Regions from separate parts of the Brevibacillus schisleri genome, predicted to be linked through region 4. Evidence: riboswitches for the same ligand, from Rfam matches in the RefSeq annotation. Region 4 holds a riboswitch; each other region holds the start of a gene.
The links. Region 4 has a riboswitch for cyclic di-AMP ahead of ACUUHJ_RS15520 (CAP domain-containing protein). Riboswitches for the same ligand answer to the same signal wherever they lie in the genome.
Positions count from the first base shown of each region.

Region 1 (7,510 bases), 2.5 Mb from region 4:
AAGTGCGGCTCCGTACCAAGCTGACGATCCCACTTCTGTTCATCCTGCTCATTTCTTCTGGCATGATTGGCTGGACCTTTTACACCCAGGCAAAACAGGTGATGATTTCGCAAATGGAGTCCCGCCTTGACTCAGAGACGGACAAAACCACTGAAAAAATTTCGCTTTTAAAGTTCACTTTCGCTAGCGACGATCAAGCCTACCAAAAGCGCCTTCAATACGAATTGCAACAGCAAGAAAGCAATCTGTCTCAGGAAGGCTTGATACTCCAGCAATATCTGGTCAAAAATGGAGCTTTTCATCCCATTGAAAACGTGACAAAGGGCGCGATTGAAATCCCGCAAGATATCGCGATACGAATGCAAGCCGAGCGATTCGGCGTGATTCATGTCCCTGTCGATAACCACATACATACACTGGCCTTTACGCATTCTCCTGAGGAGAGCTACATATACGTCATAGACGTTTTGCAGGAGTCCTATCTAGGTCCTCTTCACGAGATAACCAAAATTATCGTGATGACCATTCTCGCTAGTCTGTTCCTTTCTTTGTTGCTGTGCTTGCTGGTTGTGAAGGGGATAACAGCGCCTTTTCAGACGTTGATTATGGCCATGCAACAGGTAAGCTCGGGCGATCTCACCCATCGTTCCCGTTTGCAAAACGAGGGGCCAGAGATTCGTGGAATTTCTAACAGCTTCAATCACATGGTAGAGCAAATGTGTGAGATTATTGCTGAAATCCAACTTATGATTGAGGAACTGAACAAAGGCGGCATCGCGATCAGGCAAACAGCCGATGAAGCAGGCGACCGTTCGTCGATGCTGTCTTTTCGTCTCGATACAGTCAATCAAGGCGTCGAACAAACTGCTACCTCAACAGATGGCGCCAGCGCCTCTTTTCAGCACATCAAGCAATCGATGGATGGACTGTTTGCGCGTATTTTCTCTGTGATTGAAGCGGGTAAAAAGATGCAGACAATCACCCACCATGGACAAAATCGTATCGATGATTTGAACACGATGATCAATCGCTTCTCCCACACGTACGCACAGGTCGACACCCGCATGACAGAACTGCGTCGACAATCAGAATCTATTGGACATGTTGTTCATCTGATCCAAAACGTGGCGAAGCAAACCAAGCTTCTCGCTTTAAACGCGAGTATTGAAGCGGCCCGTGCTGGAGAAAACGGACGCGGATTTGCTGTCGTGGCAAACGAGGTAGCCAAGCTTGCCAGCGAGTCGGAAAATGCCACAGTAGAAATCACGCGACTGATGGACGCTGTTCAGGAGCAAACCCATGAGATTTCCTCCGAAACCTCACAAGCATCCGAACAGCTTCAGCAAAGCCTGCAAAAGCTCTCAGAGGCTGCATCTGCTTTTCTTGAGCTTCGACAAGCTGTCGATCAGACAACGGGAGAGCTGCATATTGCCAACGTGGGGTTATCCGACATAACCGAAGGCTTGCACACCGTAGACATGGCATTCGATGCGTTTGTTGCCGTTTCACAAGAGACCAAAAGCAGCACAGAAGAAATGTTGGTCGCCTCGCGCGAACAGCTCACTTCTATTGAAAAATCACGTCAATTGGCAACAGAGCTTCTAGCCTTATCTGAGCGGCTGCAAGAAATCAGTGATCGCTTTCGCGTTGCCTAAACAAGATGAGCCTCCCCCTCCGGGCAGGCTCTTTTCGTTTGTTTATGATAAACTTGTCAGTGGTATAACCAATACGTGAAAGAAGGAATTTCAGATGTTTCCATTTGAAGTGTCTTTTCCTACCAAAATTTACTTTGGCATAGGCGAACTGGAACGTTTGGGCCAAGAAGCAAAATCATTAGGCCAAAAAGCATTGCTCGTTACAGGCGGCAATGCTGCCAAACGTACAGGACTTTTGGACCGCGCCAAGGCTCTGTTGCAGGAAGCTCAAGTGGCGTATCTTGTTTTTGACAAAATTGAACCGAATCCGCGTACGGCAACAGTTGATGCCGGCGCTGCGCTTGCGCGTGAGCATCAGTGTGACTTCATTCTGGCTATCGGTGGCGGCTCCGTGATGGATGCCTCCAAAGCGATTGCGGCAGCAGCCGTTTCCGGACGCCCGATTTACGATTACATGCGGGGAAATCCGAGCGGTTCTGGTCAATTACTGGTACCCGTTCAGGAAGCACTGCCGATCATGACCGTCCCGACAGTAGCCGCTACTGGTTCGGAAGTAAACCATATCAGCGTCCTAACTAATTGGGACACGCATGAAAAATCTTCGATCAACGGTCCAGCACTTTACCCGAAGATTGCCATTCTTGACCCGTCTGTCACCTTTACCGTTCCGGCTCGCGTCACAGCGGAGTCTTGCGCCGATATCTTTTCCCATCTGTTTGAAAACTATTTGATCAGCGCGGAAGGGACCCACGTACAGGACGGGATTTCCGAAACACTCATTCGCCTCGTCGTCGAGCACTCCATCACAGCGATCCAGCAACCAGACAACGCTGAAGCAAGATCCACCCTTTTATGGGCGAGCACGCTGGGCATCAGTCCCTTCGCTGCTGGCGGTCGCGGTGCTGGCATGCCTTTGCACGGAATTGAACATCCGCTGAGCGGAATCTACGATATGGCTCATGGTCGTGGACTGGCGATCCTGTCCCTTCCGTATTTCGAACAGGTGATATTGCAAGACCGTCCCGAGAGACTAGCCCGTATGGGACGTCATTGTTTTGGTGTTACGGTGGAGAACGAGGACGAAGCAGCACGAGCAACGATTGAAGCCGTTCGCCGTTGGTATGAGCGCATGGGAATCACCGAACGTCTGTCTGACTTCGGTGTAACCAAACAATCACTGGCCCAAATGGCTGAGGAAGCGGTTCGCATTGGCGGACGCGGAATCGGATATCTGCCTAGCTCACGAAAATTGAATGAATCCGATGTAATCGCGATCTACGAGGCTTACCTGTAATGGAAGCATCAAACACACTGGCGAGCCTACGCTCAGTTATGTAATAATACAAATTAATCACTAATCAAAATTATTTTACTACGGAGGTTACCACCATGGCAGATCCACGCATTAATGAACTGGCAAGCCGTCTCGTCCGTTACTCGCTTAATTTGCAAAAAGGCGAAAAAGTTCTGATCGAAAATACAGGCCTCCAACCTGAACTCGTTCGTGCACTTGTACGTGAATCATTTGCAGTTGGGGCTCTGCCTTTGGTCACCTTAAAAGACCAGGAAGTCATGCGTGCACTCTATCAAGGCACGAGCGAAGAACATATGGCTCTGATGGCAAAATACGAATATGACCGGATGAAGGACATGGACGCTTACATCGCCATCCGCGCTTACGACAACATCAACGAGTATGCTGACGTACCAGAAGACAAAATGGGCATTTACGCTCGCGTCCTGTATCAACCTGTACATACGAACGAGCGCGTTCCGAACAAACGCTGGGTTGTACTGCGCTACCCGAACAAGTCGATGGCGCAGCTGTCCAAAATGAGTCTCGAGAGCTTTGAGGACTTCTACTTCTCCGTCTGCAATCTGGACTACGCGAAAATGTCAGCTGCCATGACTCCGTTGAAAGAGCTGATGGAGCGCACTGATCGCGTACGCATCGTCGGTCCAAAAACGGACCTGCGCTTCTCCATTAAAGGAATCAATGCCATCAAATGTGACGGCAAACGCAATATCCCGGATGGCGAAGTATACACCGCTCCTGTACGTGATTCCGTGGAAGGAACCATTTTCTACAACGCCGCATCGATCTACAACGGCATTACCTTCAATGATGTTCAGTTCACTTTCAAAGAAGGCAAAATCGTAGAAGCGACCAGCTCCAATACGAAAGCATTGAACGACATCCTCGACACGGACGAGGGCGCACGCTATATCGGAGAATTCGCGATCGGCTTCAACCCGCACATCCTCCACCCGATGCTGGACATCCTGTTTGACGAAAAAATCGCGGGCAGCTTCCACTTCACGCCAGGGAATGCTTACACAGTAGCAGACAACGGCAACCGCTCCTCCGTTCACTGGGACTTGGTCCAAATCCAACGCCCTGAATACGGCGGCGGCGAAATCTGGTTTGACGATGTGCTGATCAGAAAAGATGGGCGCTTTGTGTTGCCAGAGCTGGAAGGCTTGAACCCGGAGAATTTGATTTAAGTGCAATGAATGAAAAAATGGGTTAGGGAATGAGGCTCCCTAGCCCATTTTCTATTGTTCAGAGAAAATAAAGTATGAGACTGATGCTGTGAGGCGACACTGTCAGCGGGCTTGAACACATTGGCCACCTCATATTCGACGACTTGGCCGAGCAGCAGGCTTGCTTCATTCAAGAGATATTCTTATTAATCCTACCAAATTTTACGGGTTTCTTTCACCGGTGAATCTCTGTTATTCTAGGTCATGCCAAACAAAACAGCCGAAACTTCCTCTCGAATGGAAGTGCGGGGGATCTTTTTTACTTGCAGATGAGAGATCTGCATGGGGTGAATCGCCAAAGTGCGTAGGGTTGTTTCCTCAATCCGAATCCGTCAACTAACCTCGTAGGCCAAAAAAAGGAGACGATGTGAATATGAAACGCCTTGGTACTATTGCAATCGCAACATTGGGATTGGGATTTGTTCTTTCCGGCTTTTCTAACACAGCTTCTGCCGCTACCACATGTCCGCAATACGGATATCAACCATATATGCAACCTGTCCAACCGCAAATGCAAGCACCTTACGCAGCACCAGCGAATCAACAGCAGCCAGCTCAACAGCCAGTAAAACAAGCTAACCAACAAGTGGATGCTTCCTCTGTTGGGAAGCAAGTAACTGATTTGGTAAACCAAGAGCGTGCAAAAGCAGGTCTGAAGCCAGTGGAACTGGATGCTTCCCTGAACAAAGTTGCACAAGCAAAAGCGACTGATATGTCCAACAACAACTACTTTGACCATACAAGCCCTACGTATGGCTCTCCATTTGACATGATGAAACAATTCGGTGTATCTTCTATGACCGCGGGTGAGAACATCGCCATGGGTCAACACACCGCTGAGGAAGTCATGAACCAATGGATGAACAGTGAAGGACACCGTCAAAACATCATGAATCCTTCCTTCACCAAAATCGGTGTAGGCTTTGTGAATGGATACTGGGTACAAGAATTCATCGGATAATGAAATTAGATATAAATGCCGAGTCCTCTAGCGGGGACCCGGCTTTCTTGTTTTTTCCCAGCCTTGTCTGGAGTGGCCTTTGAACATCTATCAATCTCCGTGAAAAGCCAACAGCTAGCTTTATACGCTTTATTCAGATTTACTTCCCATTTCTAGTTCGTTTGTCTTTTCTTCAACCACCGATTCCGCACCTTCTCGAATTTTTTCTACAACTTCTCCAGATTTGAGTTGCCTGTGCGAAGGGAGATCTAAAAATGTAGAAGCACGTTGATCGAGCCACAAGCTTTCCTCACCTTCCCTATCAGTTGCAACGAAGATAAACCCACCTGAATAACTAAAGTACGTAATGTTTGCATCTTCCCCGAGTGTATTTTTCATGTTCTCGTAAAGGTCAAACAATTCAGGACCAGTTTTTTCACCACCAGCCATGATTGGCTCTGTATCTGTTGCTATAACGATACCTTTTACTTCATCCTCTTCCATAATGAACGAAAGTTTTTCATCCGTTGAAGATAGTAGTCCTTGCATATTCGTATCGTTATAGTTACGTATTTTATCCGCTTCTGGTAAAACAGCTCCCTGAATCGAAAAGTTTGACAGGGTTACATTCCTACTCGATTTGCTTAAGGGGTAGTTCTCTTGGTTACGTGCCTGTTCCATATTTTTATATGCCTGTAATGCTTCCTTATCCCCTTGGTTAATAGCCCCAGCCCAAGTAGCTGATGATATTCCAGCAACAATTAGCGCACCTATCAATGTCCATGTGTATTTATTCATAACTCCCCCAAAGTTAATTCACTTCGATACAGGAATATTATACCATTTTTTAAAATCTCTATGAATTATGAAATAAAAAAATGGAGACATTGAAGCATCTCCATTTTTTTACTTTTGCCATCATTTCATCCATACGGCAACCTGACCTCAAAACACGTATGAATCAAATCACTTTGGACAGAAATCGTTCCCCGATGCTTCTCGACGATATTTTTGGCAATAAACAAGCCGAGTCCTGTGCCTCCTCCTTGATGCGTTCGCGCTTTGTCGCCTGTAAAAAACATTTCAAAAATATGCGGCAGCGCCTCCTCAGGTATCTGGTCGCCGTAATTCATGATTTGCACAACCACTTCATCGCCCTCACGATAAGCGTTCAAATCGATAAACTGGCCATCGCCCCCGTAGCGTATCGCGTTGGTCAGGATATTCTCAAATACGCGTGCCAGCAGCTCCCCATCTCCCACGATCACTAATTGAGCAGCAACCGTACACCGCGCGACGAGCTCATTTTTCTCAAAGGAAGGATACATCTCCTCATTTAACTGGACAAGCAATTCACTCAAATCAATGGCCTTTTGCTCGATGGTAACCATGCCGTAATTCATTCTCGTAATTTCGAAGAGCTCATCAATCAGCTTTTCCAATCGATGCGACTTGGTAAAAGCAATTGTCACATAATGCCGCATCTGTTCTTGTGGCAACTGCTCATCTCGCAAAATGAGATCGAGATAACCCAAAACAGATGTCAGGGGTGTACGCAAGTCATGCGCCAGATTCAAAACAAGCTGATCCTTGCTGCTTTCGGCGAAATCTCCTCTTTCTACCGCCTGTTGTAGCATTTCGCTTGCTGTATTAATATCCTTGGCGATTTCTGCAAACTCATCATTGGATGGAATATGGACATGCCGTGTAAAGTCTCCACTCGCGAGATAATGAATGCCCGTAGAAATCTCCCGAAAGTAGCCAGCATACCGTTTGGTCAGGAGATAGAAAAACAAGATCGCAATGGGAGCAAAGACAATCAAAAAGAAATTGATATCCCCCATCTCCTTGATGAAATAGCGAACCTGGGCGAGCGGATCTTCGTACTTAACCCCCACCCGATAGTAAAACTGGAGCACTTTATAGAGCAGATAGGTTACTATACCGGCCAAAAGCATGCCAAACCCAAGAAGCCCAAGCATTTTGAAACGAAAGCTATGTCTCCCCTTCGCCATGGAAAAAATGAACCACTCCCTACCTATACTCGTTTTCGTCCAAAGATCAATCATGATAGACTCTTTTAACCCGTTCTCCCAAACGGCTTACCAGCTCGTTCGTAATGGTTTTACATTGTTGGGCCATTTCCTCGGCAGTAATCTCTTCTTCTTGATCTCTGCCGATAAAAGTCACAACATCCCCTTTTTGCACCTCTTCCATATCTGTGATATCTACAATAAGCTGATCCATGCAGACGAAGCCAATAATCGGTGGTCTTTTTCCTTTAATCAAGCAGGTAGCCCCCACTTGTGACAGCATGCGCGGAACCCCATCTGCATATCCGATGGATACGATGGCAATCTTAATGTCCTTC
Region 1 is NZ_JBVNDM010000001.1:687,743-695,252, reverse strand. It holds gene ACUUHJ_RS03650 (methyl-accepting chemotaxis protein) at 1-1,655, shown strand, start outside; gene ACUUHJ_RS03645 (iron-containing alcohol dehydrogenase) at 1,750-2,949, shown strand; gene ACUUHJ_RS03640 (aminopeptidase) at 3,045-4,160, shown strand; cyclic di-AMP (ydaO/yuaA leader) riboswitch at 4,408-4,565, shown strand; gene ACUUHJ_RS03635 (CAP domain-containing protein) at 4,573-5,160, shown strand; gene ACUUHJ_RS03630 (hypothetical protein) at 5,290-5,937, opposite strand; gene ACUUHJ_RS03625 (sensor histidine kinase) at 6,063-7,154, opposite strand; gene vanT (serine racemase VanT catalytic subunit) at 7,201-7,510, opposite strand, start outside.
Region 1: it holds a riboswitch for cyclic di-AMP, as region 4 does, so the genes downstream of both, ACUUHJ_RS03635 (CAP domain-containing protein) here and ACUUHJ_RS15520 (CAP domain-containing protein) in region 4, are expected to answer to the same signal.

Region 2 (7,510 bases), 2.1 Mb from region 4:
AAAGACCAAGAAGTCCTGCAAGAATCGTACCTCCTAGGGGAAAAGCAGCCTGATGTACACAGGCTGCCGAATTGACACAATCTATTCTACACCTTATCCCCCAGTTCCTGTTGAATTAGGATTGTACTGGTTTGGCTACCGGTGTTTTCACTTCCTTAATGGATGCTTTGATGCTGGCAAGTTCTGCATCGAGATCATCCTTTTCCAGTTCAGACAAAGCGTTCTCCCAAGCGCGGTTCGTTTGACGCCATTGCCCGCTCATTTGCGCTTCTGCTTCCATGCGCATGACTTTCTCTTCCATGCGAGCGAAGCCACGGCCTGCGGACTGATTGCCGATACCGACAACTGCTTGATTGACTTGCTTTTGGGTACGAGCTACTTGTGCACGTGCCATCAGTGTGAACTTTTTCGCACGCATTTTATAGAACTCTTCCTTCAGCTCAGCCAGCTTCTCGCGCATTTGCGTAGCTGCCTCGGATGCTGACAGGTAGAGAGTTTCATATTCCGCTGCACGGCCTTCGTACTGCTTCTTGTCAGCGAGTGCTCGACGAGCCAACTCGTCTTCTCCTTCAGTCAAGGCGAGCTTGACTTGGCGATCACGTTTTTCGATCAGAGCATTGGCTTCGTCCAATTGCTGACGGAATTTCTTTTCCAGTGCAACCTGACGGGCAACCGCTACTTCAACTTGTCCGATTTCTACTTCCATGTCACGCATATATTGATTCAGCATTACTACCGGATCTTCCATCGAATCCAATGCATCATTTACCGAAGCTACTGTCAGGTCACGCAAACGTTTAAAGATACTCATTATTTTTTCCTCCTCATCATATCACATCATATTGTTCATCCAAAAGACTCTTGCGACATTGGCGTTACTGTGGGCGTCTTCTTACATCTCTCTCCCAAGTGTCCAGCGTATCTTCCTTTAATACTTTTTGGGCCCATTCACGCTCCCAAGCAGGTGGCGCTTGTTTAGGTTCTTGGCTGGGACGCAGTAAGCGATATCCCAGATAAATCACCCCAATGGCCAGAAGCGCGTGAAACAGTAGGTCAAGCTTGCCAATCAACATCAGGAACCCGAATAGGAAGACCAGGATTCCCCAAAAACGTGAACCGGTTTGTCCCATGATCTTTTTGGCACCGTATATCATGATCACGCCGGGAATGATAAACCCGAGCAAGTCTCCGATATCGATCCCCACCAGATCGAGAAGAACCAACCCACCGACTAGCAGCAGAACCAGCCCGAGTAGTACTTTGCCAGACCGTTCGCTCATTACTCGCTTACCTCCATTCGTTTTGCATGTGGTGCTTGTGGAACGTTATGCCCTTATTGTAGCCCTCGGTATAGGCTTCCCATAACGGGCGTGCGGTTGGTTTTTCCCTCCGTCCTTGGACGGAGACATTTTCCTGCCTTAATCGGACGAGCTCTCCCGCAAGGCAGGAATAAGCCCGCGTCGAAGGGCGGCTTGCACTGTCGAACGAAAACGTTACAGCATTTGACGGTATCTTTGTGACGAATATGTGAATGAACAGATAAAAAGAAGGAAAAAAAGGACTGGCGTAGAATCTTAGTAAGAGTGCGTGTAAAAAAACATCGAAAAATAGCCGAATTCCGCTTAGCGGAAACGGGGGAACCACGTTTTTGGGGTGAATGGTTGCTACTCCTAGCAGCCTAGGGCGTCCTTTCGACCGAACCCTTCAGCTAACCTCGTAGGCTCACGAAGGGAGCAGTTTCTTTTGCGCAAGATGGTTTTATCTTTATTTATGGCTGGATTACTTGCTATGGGGGCAGGCGCTGCACAGGCTGCTGAGGAGAATACTCTCCATGAAGTTGTCAGTGACTTGTACGGTACCCCTTACAAATCTTCCGGCTCGTCCAAAAAGGGCTTTGACTGCTCCGGTTTCACGCGCTACGTATTTGATGCGTTAGGTGTAGACCTGCCTCACAATTCTGCTTCCCAGTACGAATTAGGTACAGAGGTAGACAGAAAAGATTTGCAACCAGGCGATCTCGTATTCTTCAATACGAACGGTCGCAGCATTTCTCACGTGGGTATCTACATCGGAGACGGCACATTCGTGCACTCGGAATCTGGTCGTGGAGTCGTCAACACCAAGTTGAACGATCCATACTACTGGAGCAAGCGTTATGTAGGCGCCAAGCGTCTCAATGCTCCTGTTCTAGCGAAAGCAGAAACTCCGAATAAGGAAAAAGCGGTGCAAGCTGCATCGTTGCCGGAAAAACCAGCTAAAAAATAGTCATTCGGCAAAATAATAAAAGCCAGGGACACTACGTCTCTGGCTTTTTCTGACGAAATTTAGTACCTGGTCTAAAGAGGTACCCTCACATATTAGAACAACTTAATAACTTACGGGGTTTCTTCCCCTGATAAGGTCAAAGCATGTTATGATAGACAAGACCCATTCTTTGAATGGTATTCCTTATTAATAGAAGTAACTGGGGGTTGTTCCGGTGAAAGATCACATTTTAATTGTCGATGACAATCTGGAGATTATTGAACTGCTAGAAGACATTTTGGAGAACGAGGGCTTCAGCGTTTCTTCTGCTGAAAGCGGAGAAGATGCTCTCTCGTTGCTCAGCCAAGGTGAGCGTCCCAACCTGATCCTTTTGGATATTATGATGCCCAACATGAGTGGCTACGAGCTCTGCTCTCAAATTCGCCGTGAGTGGGATTTGCCTATACTGTTTCTCAGTGCCAAAGGAAAAGCGGTAGATAAGGTAGTCGGTTTCGAAATCGGCGCAGACGATTACATCACGAAGCCTTTTGATACAGAAGAGCTGCTCGCTCGCATTCGTGCCCACCTTCGTCGCTATGAGCGCATTCGCAAGCATACCGAAGAGCAGCCTGAGAAAGAAACAGCCTCTTCTCCAATTACGGTTTTGAAATTCAAGGACTTGGAAATTCATAAAGAAACGTATTCCGTATATGTATGTAACCAAAAGATCGAGCTCTCTACCAAGGAATTCCAACTGCTCACCTTCCTCGCAGAAAATGCGGGCATCGTCTTTACAAGAGAGCAAATTTATGACCGTGTTTGGGGATATGGTTATGGCTCCCTCAATACAGTGACGGTCCATATTAAAAACCTCCGTGAGAAGCTGGAAACAGAACGTCAATTCATTAAAACACAATGGGGGACAGGCTACGTATTTATCGGGGAGAAGCTTTAAATGAGCTTGCGCAATAAAATTTTTCTCTCCTTCATTGCCTTGCTCACACTCAACATTTTGTTGTTTAAATTTGTTTTTCAAGACATTATTGTCGCTCAACTCAAAAATGACCGGCATAATCAGTACCAGGCTGAGAAGGAAGCCGCTGAGAAGGTCATGCTCAATCAACTGCTTCTCGTCAGTAATTTCAAGGACCCAATCGAACGCATGGAGCTTGAGAAGCAGTTGCCAGACGACGTGATGTACCGCATGCTCGTGAAGGACGCCAATGGAAACACCATCTATAGCAAAACATCAAGCGCCTATAATTTAAAAATGCCTTCCCCCTCCTCATCAAGCCGTGGCGATTCTGCTAAGCAAAGTGACCTCAAAGTGGTCGCTGAGTACCATTTTCAGCAGGAGCCACCGCGTACAGGGGAGATTGTTGTTTATTTCTACACGGATGATTACGACATGATGGCTACAACAGGAGTTTCCATGATGCTTTGGTTTATTTACGGAAGCATTAGTCTGGTAGGATTGGTTCTGCTCGCTTTGTTCGTTCGCTGGATACTACGGCCAGTTAACGAATTATCGCGCGTCACCCAAGAAATCCAGGAAGGGAAGCGACTGGTCACATTTACGTATCGCTCGCATGATGAATTTGGACAACTCTTTCGATATTTCGGGGAAATGGTTGATGAACTTCGCTTAGCGGAAGAAAGACAGGCTGAAATGATTGCTTCGATCGCCCACGACTTCCGTACACCTCTCACCACGATAAAAGGTTATGCCTCATACATCGGCTCTGGTCGCGTGACGGATATGACCAAAATACAGAAACAGATGGGCAAGATCGAGCTAAAAACGACGGACTTGGAAAAGCTGCTGGACGAGCTGCAGGACTTCACCACGCAAAGCTCCGAAGTTCGACTCAGCATTAACCGCATTCATGTCAAAAGCTTCTTGCGAGGAATCATTGAGGACTATTTGCCAAGAATCAAAGAGGCAGGCCTCACCTTTCAATGGAAGCTACGAATCTCCAATGAACTACACATCGAAGCGGATGAGACCAAGCTTCGTCGTGTCATGGAAAATTTGTTGAACAACGCCATTCACTACAACAAACCAGATGGCTCCATTTACCTTACCTGTGATCAGCGAGAAGGACATGTCCTTTTCACTGTAATCGACAAAGGGGAAGGAATCGCCGCTGAAGACTTGACGAAGATTTTCACCAAGTTTTATCGGGCGGAGAAATCACGAAATCGCAACAGTGGCGGTACAGGTTTAGGCTTAACGATTTGCAAAAGCATCGTCCGGCTTCACGGCGGAGATCTGATGGTAAACAGTGAATTGGGAATGGGAAGCAGTTTCTCCTTCACCATCCCCTTCTTCCACGGGTAGCTTTCACAAGCTACCCTTACTTTATATAGATTTATTCTCAGTTAATTATTTCTTTATATTTTACTTGTAAAATCATTTTTGTAAGCATGTTGCTTTCAGTGATAAATAACCCCCAGTTCGGTATCTGACACAATCGGCGAAACCGTAGTGATAAGATGCCTCTTTTTTTGCCTCTTGCTCCCATTTTTTTCCTATCTCTTTTCTAAACGCATCGGCAGTCCGTTCTTAGGACGCAAGGTGACCAATGGTTCGGGCTCCACTACCTGGTTCGGTTCAGCCAGTCGTAATCGATATCGCTGTGCAATCGTCGCTAATAGCAAAGCTGCCTCCATCAAAGCAAAGTTATTCCCAATACAAACACGCGGCCCGCCGCCAAACGGGAAATAAGCATAAGCTGGATTTCTTTTTAAGAGGTCGCTGTTAAAACGCTCTGGAATGAATTCTTCAGCCTGCTCATAATAGCGTGGGTCACGGTGCATGACATATTGGCTCATCATCAGTGTTTCCCCAGGCTTGTACGTGTGACCACCGATCTCAACCTCATCTACCACTTCTCGGTTAATCGTCCAAGCCGCAGGATAGAGCCTCAGCGTTTCCTGTACAATGAGATTCGTATACTTCAGCTGCGGAATATCTTCAACTGTCGGCAGCTTATCACACAGCACCGTCGACAGCTCATCATGCAGCTTTTTCTCCACCTCGGGATGAGTAGCCAGTAAATAGAAAATCCACGACATGGTATTCGCAGTCGTCTCATGGCCAGCTACAAAAATGGTCATGACCTCATCGCGCACCTGCTCGTCTGTCATTCCCTCCCCATCATCTTCATCACGCGCAGCCAAAAGCATCCCCAACAAGTCCTTGTGCTCTTCTCCTTGGCTATTACGACGCGCTTCGATCAAGGAGTAGATCGTTTTGTCCAGCAGCTCACTCGACTCCAGGAACTCCCGATTGCTTTTGGTAGGTACGGACAACGGAATGTCGATAAAAGAGGAGCCCTTGTTTGCTACATATTTCAAACCAACATCGATGGCATGTCCAATCTGATCGGCGCCTTCCTTGACGGTTTTGCCAAACATCGTCTCCGTAATGATCGCAAGCGTTACTTTCATCATGTCCGAGTGAATATCGCGCAGCTCCCCGGTTTTCCAATCCGACATGAGATCAACTGCTTGCCGGACCATCACGTCTCCGTAGGTGGCGATACGATCTCGATGAAAAGCTGGTTGCATAAGCCGTCGTTGTCGCAAATGCTTTTTTCCTTCACTGGTAAGAATTCCATCTCCTACAACAGCTCGCGCAACCTGTAGTCCTTTCCCTTTTCGAAAATGCGCCTGCTTGCTGACCAAAACCTCTTTGATGTGATCCGGATTCGTTAACAGATAAATATGGCGGGAAGGACCGAAGCGAAAATGGACGACTTCTCCATGCTCTTCTGCCGCGTCGCGGATGAACTGAAGCGGCGATCGGCGAAATGCCATCAAGTTCCCTGAGATTGGAAGACCTTTTGGGCCAGTGGTCGTGATATTCATGCGTCTCCTCCTTTTTACATGCAAAATCCTACCGATAGTATCCGGCACGTTTAGGAGATTATGCGAAAAAAAACCACCCGAACTTCGGGTGGCTGACGAAATCATTTTGTTTATCGTGTAACAGGCTGATCTGTGCGCAACAGACGAGAAGCAATCAGTCGCTCGCGTACCTTGATGCCAATCAGAGAAGCCAGAACTGCTTTGACAACCCCTACAATGAGGAAAGGTGTTACACCAAAAGCGACAGCTTTATCCCAAGGAATGTCCATGACGTATTTGAGCTGAACAGTACCAAAAGCGAGTGTGACAAACATACCAATGATATTGGCGATGATGGCGTTTTTCAAGGTGAATCTTGTTTTCTCCAAGTAGAGTCCGGTCACATAAGCGGTTGCAATAAACCCAAATATGTACCCGCCGGATTTTCCAACCAATATTTGCAATCCGCCTTTTGCCTCGCTGAATACAGGCAATCCGACTGCACCGAGCAAAACGTAAATAACCAAAGCAAGTGTCCCGTATCGTTTTCCCAAAATGGTCGCCGTCAGCCCTACCGCTAACGTCTGCGCGGTAATCGGAATCAACGGCAAGGGAATTGTCACCTGCGACAATACCGCAGTCATTGCAGCAAAGATGGCAGAGAGCAATAGCCATCTCAAGCGTTCGTTTCTCATGCGTACTAGCCTCCGTTTTGTTAACTAAAAATAATATAAGGTTAACAAAATAATAATACGCATCTGCCCTTTTGTAAATCCCCGTTCTGTCCGCTTACCTTTTTGCTTGTTGATTCATGTATAACTGTAGCTTTTGAAGTGACTGAACCGTATGATCGATTAATTCGTTCAAGTCATCGATGTTGCCTTCATCAATTTTCCGATGAAAGTCCAGCGTCACCTGATTGGTTATTTGCTTCGGCGGCCAGTCGATTCGATGCTCTTCTAGCTTTGCCGATACTTTCTGTGTAATATACGGTCGCTGCCCCCAGATGTCATTGAGAATCGATGTGATTTCTCTCGCTTCGGCGGGCACATCTCTGTAATTCTCCATCTGCAAGAAAAAATGGATACAAATCGTACATCCGATATGATCTGTCAACGGCTGTTCTAGCTGCTCGGCTGCAATATCAGCTAACTGGGTACGAAGCTGCATCTCAGCACGGACAGCTGTGGTATGCTCATGTTGATCAGCTAGTTTGAACTCGATCTGAAACTGTCGATGGAACGTAGCCATATCCATGACATCCGAACGGTTCGTAATCGTGATTGCCCCTTCGAAGTCCCGGTCGTATACCGCACCTTCCAACACAACCCTGATATTGTCAAAAACAAGTGGATGAAACATTTCGCGCCCTCCTTTTTCCCAGGCGTTCCGGCCCTTTCTTTTACAGTATATA
Region 2 is NZ_JBVNDM010000001.1:1,107,768-1,115,277, reverse strand. It holds gene ACUUHJ_RS05640 (class I SAM-dependent methyltransferase) at 1-21, opposite strand, end outside; gene ACUUHJ_RS05635 (PspA/IM30 family protein) at 116-811, opposite strand; gene ACUUHJ_RS05630 (LiaF transmembrane domain-containing protein) at 876-1,280, opposite strand; cyclic di-AMP (ydaO/yuaA leader) riboswitch at 1,600-1,739, shown strand; gene ACUUHJ_RS05625 (C40 family peptidase) at 1,744-2,265, shown strand; gene ACUUHJ_RS05620 (response regulator transcription factor) at 2,480-3,199, shown strand; gene ACUUHJ_RS05615 (sensor histidine kinase) at 3,200-4,585, shown strand; gene ACUUHJ_RS05610 (cytochrome P450) at 4,777-6,117, opposite strand; gene ACUUHJ_RS05605 (biotin transporter BioY) at 6,228-6,791, opposite strand; gene ACUUHJ_RS05600 (hypothetical protein) at 6,886-7,458, opposite strand.
Region 2: it holds a riboswitch for cyclic di-AMP, as region 4 does, so the genes downstream of both, ACUUHJ_RS05625 (C40 family peptidase) here and ACUUHJ_RS15520 (CAP domain-containing protein) in region 4, are expected to answer to the same signal.

Region 3 (7,510 bases), 2.7 Mb from region 4:
TCCGCCAAAGCCGTTCTTTGGGTCCGCCAAGTATTTCAAATCCATCTTTTTAAACATCCAGTGCGGCGTCCAGCCCGTTATGATAATTGGTTCCTTCGCTTCGTACGCCTTGATCAAAGCTGCTGTCATAGCGGCATCTGAACCTTCGACAAGTTGCCATTTATCCAAGCCATACAGGTTCATGACTTCCTCTGTCTTTACCATCGAGCCTGCTCCTGCATCGATTCCGATGATTTTGTAGTCGAGCTTTTCTCCTAGCACGTTGTCCGACGTCTCAGAAGGAATCGGACCGACCACCGTTGCTGTCGGTATTTGTGTGTTTGTGTTTTGATTAGAGCAGCCTGCGAGCCAAGCTGTCGCTCCCATCATGACTGCCAATATAGCTGGAACCATTTTGTTCATCATGTGTTTCGCTCCTTTTTTCCTGCATGTTGGGTAAGCCGATCCAATACGATAGCGATGATCACGATGGATAACCCCGCCTCGAATCCTCTTCCTATATCCACTTGCGATACGGCGCGATATACGTCTGCACCCAAGCCTTTCGCCCCGATCATAGCCGCTATGACCACCATCGACAGGGCGAGCATGATGCACTGATTGACTCCCGCCAAGATCGTCGATTTCGCATATGGCAGTTGTACTTTCACGAGCTTTTGCCACCCAGTTGCGCCAAAGGCGTCCGCCGCTTCCTCCATTTCCGCTGGGACCTGACGTATGCCTAAGTTCGTGAGACGCACGATTGGCGGCAAAGCAAAAATAACGGAGGCAATAACTCCCGGCACCTCGCCCAAACCGAAGAAAAAGATCGCGGGAATCAAATAAACGAACGCTGGCATCGTCTGCATCAAATCCAGTACTGGCGTTACTAGATTGCGAAACGTATCGTGTCTCGCGCAAAGAATGCCCACCGGAATCCCGATGACGATCGAAATCATGGTAGCAGTGAGGACGAGTCCCAATGTCTCCATCGTTTCATCCCAGTACCCCAAGTTGTGGATGAGAGAAAGTCCAACAACCGTAAAGACCATGGACGCTCTCCCTGCAAAAACCCACGCAGCGGCCCCCAGCAGCAAGATGAGAATCAGCGAAGGTATCTCTGCCAAAACCGTAGAACAGTAAGTCACCATCGTGGAAATGACGATAGCCACCGGATCAAACAATACCCCTTTGTACTGGCCCAGCACCTCCACGAACCCTTCCATCCAACCGCCAATCGGTAGCTTAGGCACGACGTCCATCACTCATCACCTCTGCTCTCTGATGCTCTTGTACATTGACTTTGCCTACCAGCCCGCCTAGCACCGCTCCTTTTACGATGACACCCAACAAACGCTGCTGCTCGCCCACTACCGCAATCGGGACATGCAGGTCTGCCATCATCGGGAACAAGCTGTGCAGACGTGCGTCAGGCGAAACGGTAGGGAGGTCGGTTTTCATGATTGCCTCCAGCGAATCTCCCGTACTGATCGCGAGTGATACGTCATACGCCGTAATCAATCCGAGCAGTGTGCGCTTTTTGTCCACGACGTACAAGCTGGACACACCATTATCCATCATGAGTTGCAGCGCCACTCGGGCCCCTTTGTCAGGCGTGATTGCTTCTGCCCGTTTCATCACATTTTCAGCAACGAGCACCCTGGACAGGTCGGCATCCTCCACGAACTTCCGCACGAATTCATCCGCGGGGTCTGCCATGATTTCTTCAGGGCGGCCGATCTGAATGATCTGCCCGTCTTTCATAAAGGCAATCCGATCGCCCAGTCGCAACGCCTCATGCAAGTCATGCGTAATGAACAGGATCGTCTTTTTCATCGTCATCTGAAGCTCCAGCAACTCATCCTGCATATCTTTTCGAATGAGCGGGTCCAGTGCACTGAACGCTTCGTCCATCAAGAGAATATCTGGATTATTAGCCAATGCCCGCGCCAGCCCGACCCGCTGGCGCATCCCTCCGCTCAGTTGATCCGGGTGCGCATTTTCCCACTCGGTTAATCCAACGAGCGCAAGTGCTTCCCGTGCTTTTTCTTGCCGGAGTCCTGGCGGTACTTGCTGAATCTCCAAACCAAACTCCACGTTTTCTCGTACCGACCGCTGCGGAAACAGGGCGAAATTTTGAAAAACCATCCCGAGCTTCTTCCTCCGCACCTCACGCAAAGCTGCTGCCTTCATGTCCACGATCTCTTCCCCATCGATCTCGATGCTTCCGCTCGTTGGGTCAATCAGTCGATTACACAGTCGGATTAAGGTGGACTTGCCGCTGCCTGACAGGCCCATAATGACGAAGATTTCACCTTCCTCGACTTCAAAGCTGACCTGATTGACACCGATGGACTGGCCGGTTTGCTTGTAAATTTGTTCTTTTGTACGTCCTTCCGCCAGCAGCTTCAAGGCCAGCTCGGGCTGCTTGCCGAACACTTTTGTAAGTTGATGGACTTTCATTTTGGACATGATATCCCTCATCCTTCGTTTTTTCGTAAATGGAAAAAGCCCGCGAAGTTTCGACACTCCAGCAAAACCAAGTAGGCACGCTTGATTTTTACTCGTGTTGAAAATCCGCAGGCTTACGTAATACCTGGCGTCCATTTTCAGGACTCCCTGTACTCTGTCTTCCTGATTTCGATTGTCAGCGGTTTATGTCGTACCGACTGCCTCTCAGCGATCCACACCATTCCCTTCACGTTGTATCGGCGTAAGCTGCTCGTCGGTATTTCCATAAAAAATAGGCCGATCCATTCTTTTTCTCCAGAACAAAGGTCCCAAAGAAAAAGCCTGTATCGGCCTATCACACGCCCGCAAGGAATCCCCTTGTTGCGCACTATATGCCTAGACTTTATCCATCCATGACCTTCCCTGCTTTGGCCGACGAGGTTAGCTGACGGGTAGGATGGCAGAGAAGACATTTCCTCATCCCTCCTGATCACTCAGGATTAACCCCAAAAGATTGGTTCCCCCGCTTCCGAGAATATCGGAACTAGGCCGTATTGTGTTTTGTTGCTTATTTGATCGTGATTGTGATTTTGATTATACGCTCGCTTCCAGTTATTGTGAACGTTCGTTTTCGTTGAATCAAACAGAATAGCGCCTTTCTTAATGAGTCGCATTGATTTAGATGGTTCATGCTCATCCAATTGAAGAATCTCTTGGCTATCTTTCCCTTTTTACACACAAACCTCTACGCATACACGCTCCTCATAGGAAAAGCGCTGACTGATGTCCGTGACAACCTCCCAGTCATCCTCCCCGACCCGGATCGAATAAAGCAGCTCTCGCCCCTGAAATTGCACATGAGATACCTTTCCGACAACGCCTTCCATTCCTTGCTGCCACGCTGCGAGCTTCAATTGATCGGGACGAACCGGCAATATTTGCTGAGCATGAAAGGAAGAAAAGTCTCGGGAAACGGCAATCGGTACCGCTGGCTCTCCTTGCCTCTCCAACAGAAAGGTATTGGGGCAAGACCAGTTTCCTTTTAAGAAGTTGGCCCGTCCCACAAACTTGGCGACAAAAGGAGATTGGGGCGAATAGTATATATCATGCGGGCTACCTGCTTGTTCCACCCTCCCGCCTTTCATTACGACGATCTGATCCGCCATAGCTAGTGCCTCTGACTGATCGTGTGTGACGTAGACGATGGAAGTACCCAGCTCGCGGTGAATAAATTGGATTTCTTTGCGCATTTGCATACGCAGCTCTGCATCGAGACTGCTCAATGGCTCGTCCATCAGAAGCAGCGTAGGGTTAAATACGATGGCCCGCGCCAGAGCAACACGCTGCTTTTGTCCACCAGAGAGCTGATTGGGAAATCTCTCTTCCATTCCTCCGAGACCAACCATCTCCAGCATTTGTGCCACCCGTGCCTTTGGTTTATCTTTGTAAGCGGCAGGCACGTGCTTTTGATGTTGCAACGGAAACACCACATTCTCATAGACAGTCAAATGCGGCCAAAGTGCGAATGACTGAAACACCATACCAATCCGCCGCTCCTCTGGCGGCTTTCTTCTTGCCTGGTCCGCTACGCACTCTTGATTGATCCAGATTTCTCCGCTGGTAGGCGATTCAAAACCTGCCAATAGCCTAAGCAGTGTGGTTTTTCCGCAACCGCTCGGCCCGAGCAAAGCAACGAATTCCCCTTGTCCAATTTGTAGATCCAGATGGTGGAGCGCCGTCACATCTCCGAATTTTTTGGAAACGCCCTTCACTCTTGCACTGTTCATCCCTGTACCCTCCGTTGCCAATATCGCTTCCATAAACCGCCAATTGTCAAAGCCAGCAGGATGGCCACTACGATCAACGAAGAAAGGGCCGTGCTATGAGTCGTTGATCCCGCCTGCTCAAAGCTAAAAATAACGACACCGATCGTTTCCGAACCGGATGACCACAGAAGCGATGATATTGTCAATTCAGTAAATGCTGTCAGGAACACCAGAAACAAGCCTGTTGCCATTCCCGGTGCATAGAGCGGAAGCAAAATCCGGGACCACCTCGTCCAAAATCGCCCACCATTGATCCGTGCTGCTTCTTCTACTTCCTTGCCCACCTGCATAATGGAGACCGTACTGCTTTTTACTTGCAAGATCAAAAAGCGAGTCACATACGCAATCAAAATGAGCCAAACCGTTCCATATATTCCTGGCTGCCAGCTGGGAATCGGCTCGATCCACGTTAAAATCATCGCCAGACCAAGCACCATACCGGGCAAAGCATACGGCAAAGCGACAGCTCCTTCCATTACTTTTCCCATAAAGGAAGGCCGATGGATGCGCCAGTAAGCGAACCATGTTCCAGCCACCACGCACAAGACGCCAGTCAAGCAGGCCAGCATCAGGCTATTGCCGATGGCCGCTCTCGTTCCAACATGGTCAAACAGAACAAATGCAAAATGCTTCCACGTCAGATTTTGCGGAACAAAAGGCAACCCATACGCCTTGATGAAAGCGTTCGCTGCCATGGACAAGAGAGGAAGCACACTCGTCACCAACAAAAAGAGTCCAACAAGAACCTCCACAGCCCGTCGATATCTTTCCAAGTGACGGCGAATCGATTTGTCCTCGGCACTGGTCTGGTCCACCCGGCTTTTACGCAAAAAGAGCCACTGTACTCCTGTTCCCGCCAATGCTATCACGCCAAGCAAAATAGACAAGACAGATGCCCGCGCAAAAGCGCTCGGTCCAAATCCGATGACCTCCTCATAAATCAACGTACTCAATAAAGGGATATTTTCCGGGATCCCGAGAAACGCAGGGACACCAAAATTATCGAGTCCGGAAATAAAAGCAAGCAGCCCACCTCCTGCAATTCCCGGTAAGGCGAGTGGGAGTGTCACCTTACGAAATACAGTCGTAGCCGTAGCCCCTGAAGAATGAGCCGCCCATTCCAGTTCTTTGGGAATCCGATACAGAACGGATAGCGTGAGCATGTAGACCAACGGATAATGCGTGAGACCCATTACAACAATGATCCCGTCCAATCCATAGACGTCCCACAGCTCCAAAGGCCCACCATAAAGCCAGCTCGCTGCCCGGTTCAATACCCCTTGCGGACCTGCCAGTTGTGTCCAGGCCAAGGTCATCACGTACGAGGGAATCAGCAATGGCAACAGAGCAAGTACGTGAATGGCAGACTTCCAGCGTATGTCTGTATAGGCGCATAACCAAGCCAGCGACACGCCAATGACTAACGCGATGAGCGTAGAAGCTCCTGCCGCCGTAACGCTGTGACCGATAGCGTTCCACGTGCGTTCATGTGTGATCACATCCGCAAAGTATCGAAGACCGATCCCTGCTTCTGTTTGCACACTAAGAGCGATCAACTTCCACAACGGATAAATAAAAAAGAAGGCGACCGGCACCAGCACGATCCATGTGGCCGCCTTTTCCAACGACAGGGGTACGGCTATTTTTCGCCGTTCCCCCATCTTGCGCTCGGACACTGCTGCCTGCCAGTTACTTTGCACCCATCATCTCTCCAAATTTCTTTTTGTCCGCCTCTCTGTTCGCTTCAAGTTCATCTGTATTCGCCGAAAGCACCTTGATCTGGTCTTGAGCGCGTAGCCCTTCCGGAGCAGCGATGCCTTTTCTGATCGGGGTGTACCCAAGACTGCTTGCAAGCTGCTGTCCTTCTTCCGAGAGCACATAATCGACAAACGCTTTTGCTGCCTCTGCATTTTTCGTTGCTTTCATGATCCCGATTGGTTCGGTTATGACAGGAACACCCTCGTTTGGATAGATAAGCTCGACTGGAGAGCCGTCTTTTTTCGCCCGAGCTACGAGGTAATCCACAACCATCCCATATTCCTTCTCGCCGCCTGCGACGCTTTTCAATACAGCACCATTTCCTTTAGTGACTGTCATCTGGTTTGCTTTGAGTCCAGCTATGTAGTCCCAGCCAAAATCAGCCTGCCGAGTAAGTACGCCTACGTTATAGGCTGCTGCCCCAGAGTAGAGTGGACTTGGCATAGTCGCTTTGTTCGAGGCTTCCGGACTGGTCAGAACCTTCCAACTGTCCGGAAGAGCGGCAACCTTGCTGCTGTTGACTGCAAGAACGGTTGCCATCACTTTGGTTCCCGTATAAGCGCCCTCTGCATCCCTCCACTCCGCCGGAATGTCCTTAGCCTCGGGCGAAGCATACGGCATGAGTAAATCCTGTTTTTTCAGGCTAGCAAAGGTCGGTGCATCCGCTACCAAAAGCACATCTGCTTTTACCTGCCCAGCTTGTGCCTCCGCCTGCAAGCGACTCATCACTTCCTCTGTACCGGATCGGAACAGCTCTACTTTTACCTCCGGATTATTTTTCGTAAAACCCTCGATCAATGCTTGGGCGTCTGCATCTGGCTGGGAGGTATAAAAGCTCAGCGACCCTGCAATTTTTGCTGGGGCAGGGGCAGACTCAGATGTCGCTGCAGTGTTCGCCGCCGGGGTTGGTGATGTGGAAGAAGGCTGGGAACCGCAGGCTGCCAGTCCAAAGACAGAAACGGCTGCGAATAAAGAAAGGGTCCATTTTGGGCTAAGAACACGTTTCACTTGTTTATTCCTCCTAAAAATCATGAGTGGTTAACAGTTAAGTGCTTTGCTTCGCGCCTTGAAACCATTTGCCGATTTTTGCCTTCATGGCAGTATTCGTCATGTTTAATTGCAAAGGAGTAATCGTGATATAACCATCGCGAAGCTTGTAATAATCGGATTCCTCGTCCTCAAAGTGGAGCTCACTCAAGTGGTCAGAGAGCCAGTAGCACATATACCCTTGCGGATCGTTCAAACCCACATATTGATAGCGCAGAACATCCATGGCCAGCGGCGTGACTGCTACTCCTTTTACCATTTCCCTGGACAAATACGGGAGATTGATGTTCAGAACCGTTTCGGGACTGAGCTTGTGTCTGAGCAGGGTTTCAAATACTTCGTAGGCAAGCGGCTCGACGATTGAAAAATTCGGGTTTGGCTTCAACGTAGCGAGAGATATGGCGATAGAAGGAATCTGATACATCGCCCCCTCAATCGCTGCTGAGATC
Region 3 is NZ_JBVNDM010000001.1:444,664-452,173, reverse strand. It holds gene ACUUHJ_RS02410 (glycine betaine ABC transporter substrate-binding protein) at 1-405, opposite strand, end outside; gene ACUUHJ_RS02405 (ABC transporter permease) at 402-1,241, opposite strand; gene ACUUHJ_RS02400 (quaternary amine ABC transporter ATP-binding protein) at 1,225-2,451, opposite strand; cyclic di-AMP (ydaO/yuaA leader) riboswitch at 2,845-2,991, opposite strand; gene ACUUHJ_RS02395 (ABC transporter ATP-binding protein) at 3,162-4,217, opposite strand; gene ACUUHJ_RS02390 (ABC transporter permease) at 4,214-5,956, opposite strand; gene ACUUHJ_RS02385 (ABC transporter substrate-binding protein) at 5,946-7,022, opposite strand; gene surE (5'/3'-nucleotidase SurE) at 7,060-7,510, opposite strand, start outside.
Region 3: it holds a riboswitch for cyclic di-AMP, as region 4 does, so the genes downstream of both, ACUUHJ_RS02400 (quaternary amine ABC transporter ATP-binding protein) here and ACUUHJ_RS15520 (CAP domain-containing protein) in region 4, are expected to answer to the same signal.

Region 4 (7,510 bases):
GTTATCGCCCATGCTGGGCGCACGGAAAACGAAAGCGCCCTGACACGAGGTCAAGACGCTTTTGCAAGAGAGCTTGTTATTTGGTCAATGCATTTTCCAAATCTTTCACACCGCTGTAGACTAAATCGAACAAGTCCGCAATGTTTTCTTCTTCAATGCAAGAGAAGGCGATGCGCAAATCGGTTTGACCGAGAGCGATCGTACCCACGCCATACTGTTCCAGTAAGTGCTGGCGCAATGTTTCTGCTTCGACAGTCTTTAGCTTGAGGCACATGAAGTAGCCGGAGTTGAATGGATAGTACGTCCACACGTCATTGTATTTACCGCTGTCGAGCACTTCCTTGGTGCGGTTGGCGCGGCCTTTCATGATATCGAATTTCTCCTGCTTCTGTGCTTTGTACTCCGGTGCAGTGATTGCTTGCAGGATGAACGTTTGGGAAGGATGTGATCCGCTGGAAAGAGTCGCGCGGATGATTCCCATTGTCTTCTGCTCCAAAGCGCTGAGTAAGTCGCTGGACGGGGATGCATACGTAATGAAGCCAACGCGGAAGCCCCATACGTAATCCTCTTTGGTAGCCCCATCTACTTTTACAGGCAGAATGCGAGGGTGAACGTCGCACAGTCCCGCGAAGAGAGATTCGTGCATCGAATCTTCGAAGAACAAGCCGAAGTACGCGTCATCTGTCACCGCAACAATGTTGATTCCAGCCTCTGCGCCTTCTTTGAGCGCAGCGATGATTTGTTTTCCTTCCTCTGGGCCTGGTGTATAGCCTGTTGGGTTATTCGGGAAGTTGAGTACGACGATGGCTTTGCCTTTGTCTTTTTGTGCGAGAATGGAATCGCGCAAAGCAGCAGCATTAAATTTCATCTCGTCGTTATATAATGGGTAATAGACCATTTCCGCACCACGGCGGATCGAAAAAGTAAGCTCGTAGTTTTCCCAGTTTTTGTCCGGGATGATGACACTGTCGCCGCTGTCAGCGAACAAATCCGACACGATGCTCAGGCCATGCGTCAAAGCGTTTGTAACGATAGGGTTACTGAACGTATGATTAGCCAGTGAAGGCTGTTCCTCGATCATTTTTTTACGCCATGCTGCACGCAGTTCAGGCTTTCCTGCTGGGGGCGCATATTCGTAAATGTCTTTTGGCTGGTAAGCTGACAGGTTATTTTGGATGACCTTAAGGTGCATCGGTTGACCGTTTTCCAGTGCAATCCCGATGGTTGCGTTGTACTTTTTCGCTTTTGCTTTCGCTTCTGCCGATTGACTGAGAATCCCCTCTTTTGGGAAATAGATCAGTTTGGCGATATCGGACAGCATTTCATACACGTGCGGGTTTTCTCGTTGGATGGTTTCGTTCAGCGTTGATGCCAATGAATGCATGGTAGCCTCCCTTTTCATATACAAACATCTTTCTTTACCAATAAAGATAGCGTATCTACATGCATTTGTCACCCTTGCCTAACGGGATATTTCAGATTTTGCGAGGTTCTCTTTGACAGCGAGGACCTGATTTGCTACCTTGGAATCGAAAACTGAGTAATGCGGGAGGGAGAAGGAAATGGCTGAACGCATGATCGTTCGCCTGGGGGACCCTATCTTGCGTGAAACTTCAAAAAGAGTATTATCCATTACTCCGCAGGTTGAAAAGATATTGGATGATATGGCCCAAACCATTTACGCTGCGAAAGGTCGAGCAGGCTTGTCTGCGATCCAGATTGGTATTCCGAAGCGTTTGGTTGTCATGGATTGCGGCAGCGGCTTGATTGAACTAATCAATCCGGTGTTGATGGAAAAATCAGGTGAGCAGGTAGGGCAAGAAGCTTGTCTTTCGATACCAGGTGTTTTCGGAATTGTACGTCGGGCGAATTATGTCAAAGTCCAGACGCTGAACCGCCAAGGAGAAGTAGAGACAATCGAAGCTGAAGATTTCCTTGCTCGGTGTATTCAGCACGAGATGGACCATTTGGAAGGAATATTGTTTTTTGATCATACGGAAGAGCTCTACTCAGCAAAAACAGGAAAGAAACTGAATCGCAAGGATTTGCACCGGATACAGGATAAAAATAGAAAAAATGGTGGAAATAAACGGAGTATAAAACAGCAAGGAGATTGACTCATGAAACGTTGGAATATTATGGTGACAGGCTTCGGAACAGTAGGACAGCAGGTAGCCAGACTGCTGGAAGAGCGACGGGAGCGGTACTACGAGCTATATGAAGCGGATGTCAGACTCGTGGGAATCGTTCGTTCAACTTCCGGCCTCTACGATGAGAACGGAATCGATTCAGGGAAATGGGCAGACTATGCTCATACAAAACAAACATGGAACGCATCTTGGAACGCGCTGGAATTTATCAAATCAGTTCAAGCAGATGTACTCATCGAGGCAGGGCCATCTGAAAAAGAGGGTGGACCTGGTCTGACTTATATTCGGTATGCATTGGAGAATGCCATGCATGCGATCGCTATTTCAAAAGGTGCGCTTGTTGTTGATTATGCTGGTTTGGCCGCTCTTGCCAAAAAACATGGTACCGCGTTGAAAATTAGTGGAGCAACAGCGGCAGCTCTCCCGACGATCGATCTTTTGCAGTATAACTTGGCAGGCTGTGAAGTAAAACGAGTCGAAGGTATTTTTACGGGAACGACGAACTTCGTGCTCACAAAAATGATGGAAGAGGGGCTCACCTGTGCAGAAGCAGTCGAGCTCGCTCAGAAGATGGGGATTGCCGAACCGGATCCCTCTTACGATATCGATGGTTGGGATACAGCTTCGAAGCTCACGATTCTGGCAAACGCTGCTTTTGGTGGGCAAGTAAATCTAACCGATATCGCACGCGCAAGTATTCGCGAAATAACCTCGTTACAAATCGAGACGTGGAAAAAGCATATGAAGATTCCCAAGCTGATCGGAACGATTCAAAAGGAAGCGAATGGTACGGTTTCTGTAGCAGTTGAGCTGTGTGCGGTGGATATTACCCATCCGTTTGCATCCGTATCAGGTACGACAAAAGCCATCCGGGTAGAAACAGATGTCATGGGGGGTTTATTGGTCGTTGGAGGAAAATCAGATCCTGTCGCGGCAGCAGCGGCTGCTTTAAAAGACCTTGAACATATTATTAGCAGATAGGTTCATTCGCATGTGCTTCCAGTGTTCCTTAGGAATGAGTCGTTTAGAACCGCGTGCATACTAGGGATGCACCACCAAAAACGGCGAGGGGGCCATACGGATGAAACAATCGTCTGATGTCAATGCCGAGTTGCAGCAAGTATCTGCTTACCCAACCAAGCAAGAAATGAATCAAAAGGACGTTGCTTTGCTAGATGAGCAGGAAAGCTGCTGTACCCCCAAAAAACAGGCTTCTGAAACACAGCCGGATTAATGCCTACACGAAAAAGCCGGGTCTCGATTAAGAGACACCGGCTTTTCGTTTCGTGTAAAGCGTGTTACCCGATAAATTCTTGTACCCAGTAGCCATTTGTGAAGCCTACACCAATTTTTGTGAAGTCAGGGTTCATAATGTTTTGGCGGTGGCCTTCACTGTTCATCCATTGTTGCATGACTTCTTGTGGACTCTGTTGACCCATGGCGATATTCTCACCTGCAGTCGAGTATTGAATGCCATACTGCTTCATCATGTCAAATGGGGAACCGTACGTTGGGCTGTTGTGGTCAAAATAGTTGTTAGCAGACATATCTTGTGCTTTTGCCAAAGCTACTTTGGACAGTGTTGCATCCATTAGAACAGGCTTGAGACCTGCTTTTGCACGTTCTTGGTTTACCAAATCCGCGACTTGTTTCGCAAAATCACCCGTCTTAGCTTGATCCGCTTGATTTACTGGAGCGGCAGGCTCAGTGACATTATTGGTAGGTTGTGCTGGTGCTGTTTGTACTGGTGTTTGTTGTACTGGAGCTTGTTGTACGGGTGCTTGTTGGTAAGATCCTGGTTGATACGGGCATGGTTGTTGTACAGGTGTAGCTTGTCCTTGCTTAACAGGTTGCATGAGCTGTACTGCTTGTGGCTGGCCAGGAACAAAGCCTTGCTTTTGGAAAAAGTTAAAGAACTGTTGAGCATTTGGTGCTTTTTGGAATTGTCCCATATTTTGACCCACATTGAATTGGAATTGTCCGTTCTTCAATGGGCAGTTAGATGCTGCGGAAGCAGAAGAAGCAAACCCTGTCAAAGCCAAGCCCAGACCAAGAGTCATCGCGATTGTAACAGAACCAAAACGTTTCATAAAAACAAATCTCTCCTTTTTTTTGCCTACGAGGTTAGTTGTCGGATTCGGATTGAGGAAACAACCCTACGCCAGTTCGGCGATTCACCCCAATGTGGAATAGCTCATCCACAAAAAAGTCCCCCGCACTTCCTTTTCAAAGAGGAAGTCTCGGCTTATTTCGTTTGGCATGAACAACGATATCAGACAATCCCAATCGAAATAAAGGAGTAATATATGGCAAATACCTAGAATCGTTGATAAATTAGGCTCATTTCGTTTCGTTTGATTGTTCCTTCCAGGCAGTTAAGCCGCCTTCCAATGCATTTGCATGAAAACCATGCTCACGAAGGAGAGCCGCAGCTTTTTGAGCTTTGTTACCTGTTGTACATAAGGTAACGATCTGGACATTTTGCGCGAGTTTTTCGGTTTCTTCATCAAGCGGCTTGTCCTGTTCTTTCATAAGAAGATAGGGGACGTTTTGCGTCGATGCGTTTTCGTGAACGAGGCTGCCGGAAACAAATTTCTCGGCGTCGCGTACGTCCAATAAAAGTACGGGCACTTTCTTTTCAAGCATGTCGGATAATTGAATGGTTGTCAAAATATGATTTTGCAATGTAATCCCTCCCAATCCTATTGTATCAGAGTCCTGCTTCGTCCAGAATAAGGGTGAACGGTTGCTTTTATTGGACAACCATGGTAGAATGAGGTTGCTACTTGAAAAATTGATACCTAATCATTCATCGAGGTGTTTGTATGCTGATGGATAACATTTTTGAATCCCCGATTCACACTGGCGCGGTCATCGGAGCCGCAAGGATGGAAGAGAGGAAGGGCTTTCATTGTTTTAGGTTTTCAAAAGGTTTAGTTTTTAATTTTGCAGTTCCGTCCTATTACATTCGCATATTTGCTGAATAAGTAAAATTCACATATCATGAAGGCGTATCATCGCACATGATCTGGTATTTCTTCATGATATGTGAGCTTTATTTGCTTCGGTAAATATGACTAGCATATTCAAATTGAATTTTTGGAGGTTTTTTTAGATGCAAACGAACGGAACAGTAAAATGGTTTAACGCAGAAAAAGGTTTCGGTTTCATTCAAGTAGAAGGCGGAGACGATGTATTCGTACACTTCAGCGCAATCCAAGGTGACGGTTTCAAAACTTTGGACGAAGGTCAAAAAGTTCAATTCAACATCGTTCAAGGCAACCGTGGCCCACAAGCTGAGAACGTAGTAAAACTGTAAGTCTCCTTTTCAAAGAAACTGTCCTTTCGAGGGCAGTTTCTTTTTTTGTCGTGGTCGTAGAAGCAAAAAGGCGTTGGGATCGTCCCAAGCGCCTTTTCCTGCATGCGAATGGATAAAAAAAGGAACTATGGCGTCCCACCATAATTCCTCATTTTCTTCCTACAAGATAGTTAAATACAAGTTTCGATTTCGACAGTTTGGAATTGACTGTCAAGAACGGTAAGACCAACAACTTGACCGCCGCCGATAGTAGTACGGCCATAAGTGGTGAGAAGGACATTTCTGTTGTTTTCTGCTACGGTAAGGCGCACTTCATAGTGGAAAGAAGCGGGGATCAGCGCATTGAAAGCAGTTCGAGTATTCGCAGGGATAAATTGCGTGATGTCAAGCAAGGTGCTAACTGGATTCGTTTGCGTAACTGCGTTACCCCAGTTTAATACTTGCACACGTACTTCAACCGGTTCTGTGTTCAGATTTACCAGGTCGAGGTGAGCGGTGAGAGCACGGGCGAGGTTGTTTTGCAAAATACCGGTCGTTCTCACAGTATTTCTTCTTGGGCGTCTGTGATTTCTTTTTTCCGAATTACCTTGATCGTCGTCGTATTCGATTTCAGACATCCATGTTCACTCCATTCTTGTGTAATCTAGTGGGACAATAATACGATATTGTTTCTTGTCTTAATTCGTAACGGCGAACGTAAGGGGACGAGTACCTATTTTTGATAGAGGATGGTGGAGGGGTTGGGAGATAGAACTGTATGCAAACAACTTGACTATACAGCTCGATTTGATTGGGGATACGAAGGGGTAGAACAGGTCGGGGCAGCATCGGATATGATCGTCATTATCGATGTGCTCTCCTTCAGCACGTGTGTCGATATCGTAACGGGACGAGGAGGTATCGTTTATCCTTATCAGGTAAAGGATGAGTCAACCGTAGCGTTCGCCAAACAAAAAGCAGCGCTGCTCGCTGGAAAACGCGGAGAACCAATCTCCCTTTCCCCCACCTGTTTGAAAACGGTTCCAATGGGAAGGAGAATCGTATTACCCTCGCCAAACGGATCGACCTGTACCGTGTTGGCGAAGAAAACAGGTGCGAAGGTAATCGCTGCGTGCTTGCGAAACGCGCCATCTGTGGCCAGATACATACAGCAGCAGAATGGAACGGTAACCGTCATTGCTTGCGGTGAACGGTGGGGAAATGGAGCATTGCGACCTGCTATTGAAGATATGATTGCGGCAGGTGCGCTGCTTCATGAATTGAAGGGATATCGATTGTCACCAGAGGCCGAAATAGGCTCAAGATCATCATCTTGCTTACTTGCAGAATTGTGCTTCTGGCCAAGAACTGATCAGCATGGGGTACCCGGAAGATGTCGAACTTGCAGCGCAGTGGAATCAGAGTGGCGCAGTTCCAGTGCTTAACGATGATTTTGCGTACGAAGCGATTTAGTCTTTTCGCATAAAGAATCCCTCATTCGGTAACCATGGTTATGAACTACACATGAGAAAAACTGGACAGGGAGGATTCATATGGATGAAAAGAGCAAGGCCATCAACCAGGCAGAAGATAATATCCTGACGAATCGTCAAGGCCATCCGATTACAGACAACCAGAACTTGCGGACAGTTGGAAATCGCGGGCCAACCGTTCTGGAGAATTACGATTTTCTTGAAAAAATCACACATTTTGATCGGGAGAAAACACCTGGGCGTGTCGTGCATAGTCGAGGTGCAGGAGCACATGGCTATTTCGAAGCGTATGGAACCGTAGGTGGTGAGTCGATTTCTACGTACACGAGAGCAAAGCTGTTTTCGGAGCGTGGGAAAAAAACGCCTGTGTTTGTGCGGTTTTCTACGGTTAATCATGGGACACATTCGCCCGAAACTTTGCGCGATCCACGTGGGTTCGCGGTGAAGTTTTATACAGAGGACGGGAACTGGGATCTGGTGGGCAATAACCTCAAAGTTTTTTTCATTCGGGATGCCATGAAGTTTCCTGATCTTGTCCATGCGTTCAAGCCTGATCCTGCCACAAACAT
Region 4 is NZ_JBVNDM010000001.1:3,159,066-3,166,575, forward strand. It holds gene ACUUHJ_RS15500 (aminotransferase class I/II-fold pyridoxal phosphate-dependent enzyme) at 77-1,384, opposite strand; gene def (peptide deformylase) at 1,563-2,117, shown strand; gene ACUUHJ_RS15510 (homoserine dehydrogenase) at 2,121-3,131, shown strand; gene ACUUHJ_RS15515 (hypothetical protein) at 3,232-3,384, shown strand; gene ACUUHJ_RS15520 (CAP domain-containing protein) at 3,449-4,240, opposite strand; cyclic di-AMP (ydaO/yuaA leader) riboswitch at 4,249-4,406, opposite strand; gene ACUUHJ_RS15525 (rhodanese-like domain-containing protein) at 4,491-4,835, opposite strand; gene ACUUHJ_RS15530 (cold-shock protein) at 5,266-5,469, shown strand; gene ACUUHJ_RS15535 (hypothetical protein) at 5,640-6,086, opposite strand; gene ACUUHJ_RS15540 (2-phosphosulfolactate phosphatase) at 6,210-6,893, shown strand; gene ACUUHJ_RS15545 (catalase) at 7,002-7,510, shown strand, end outside.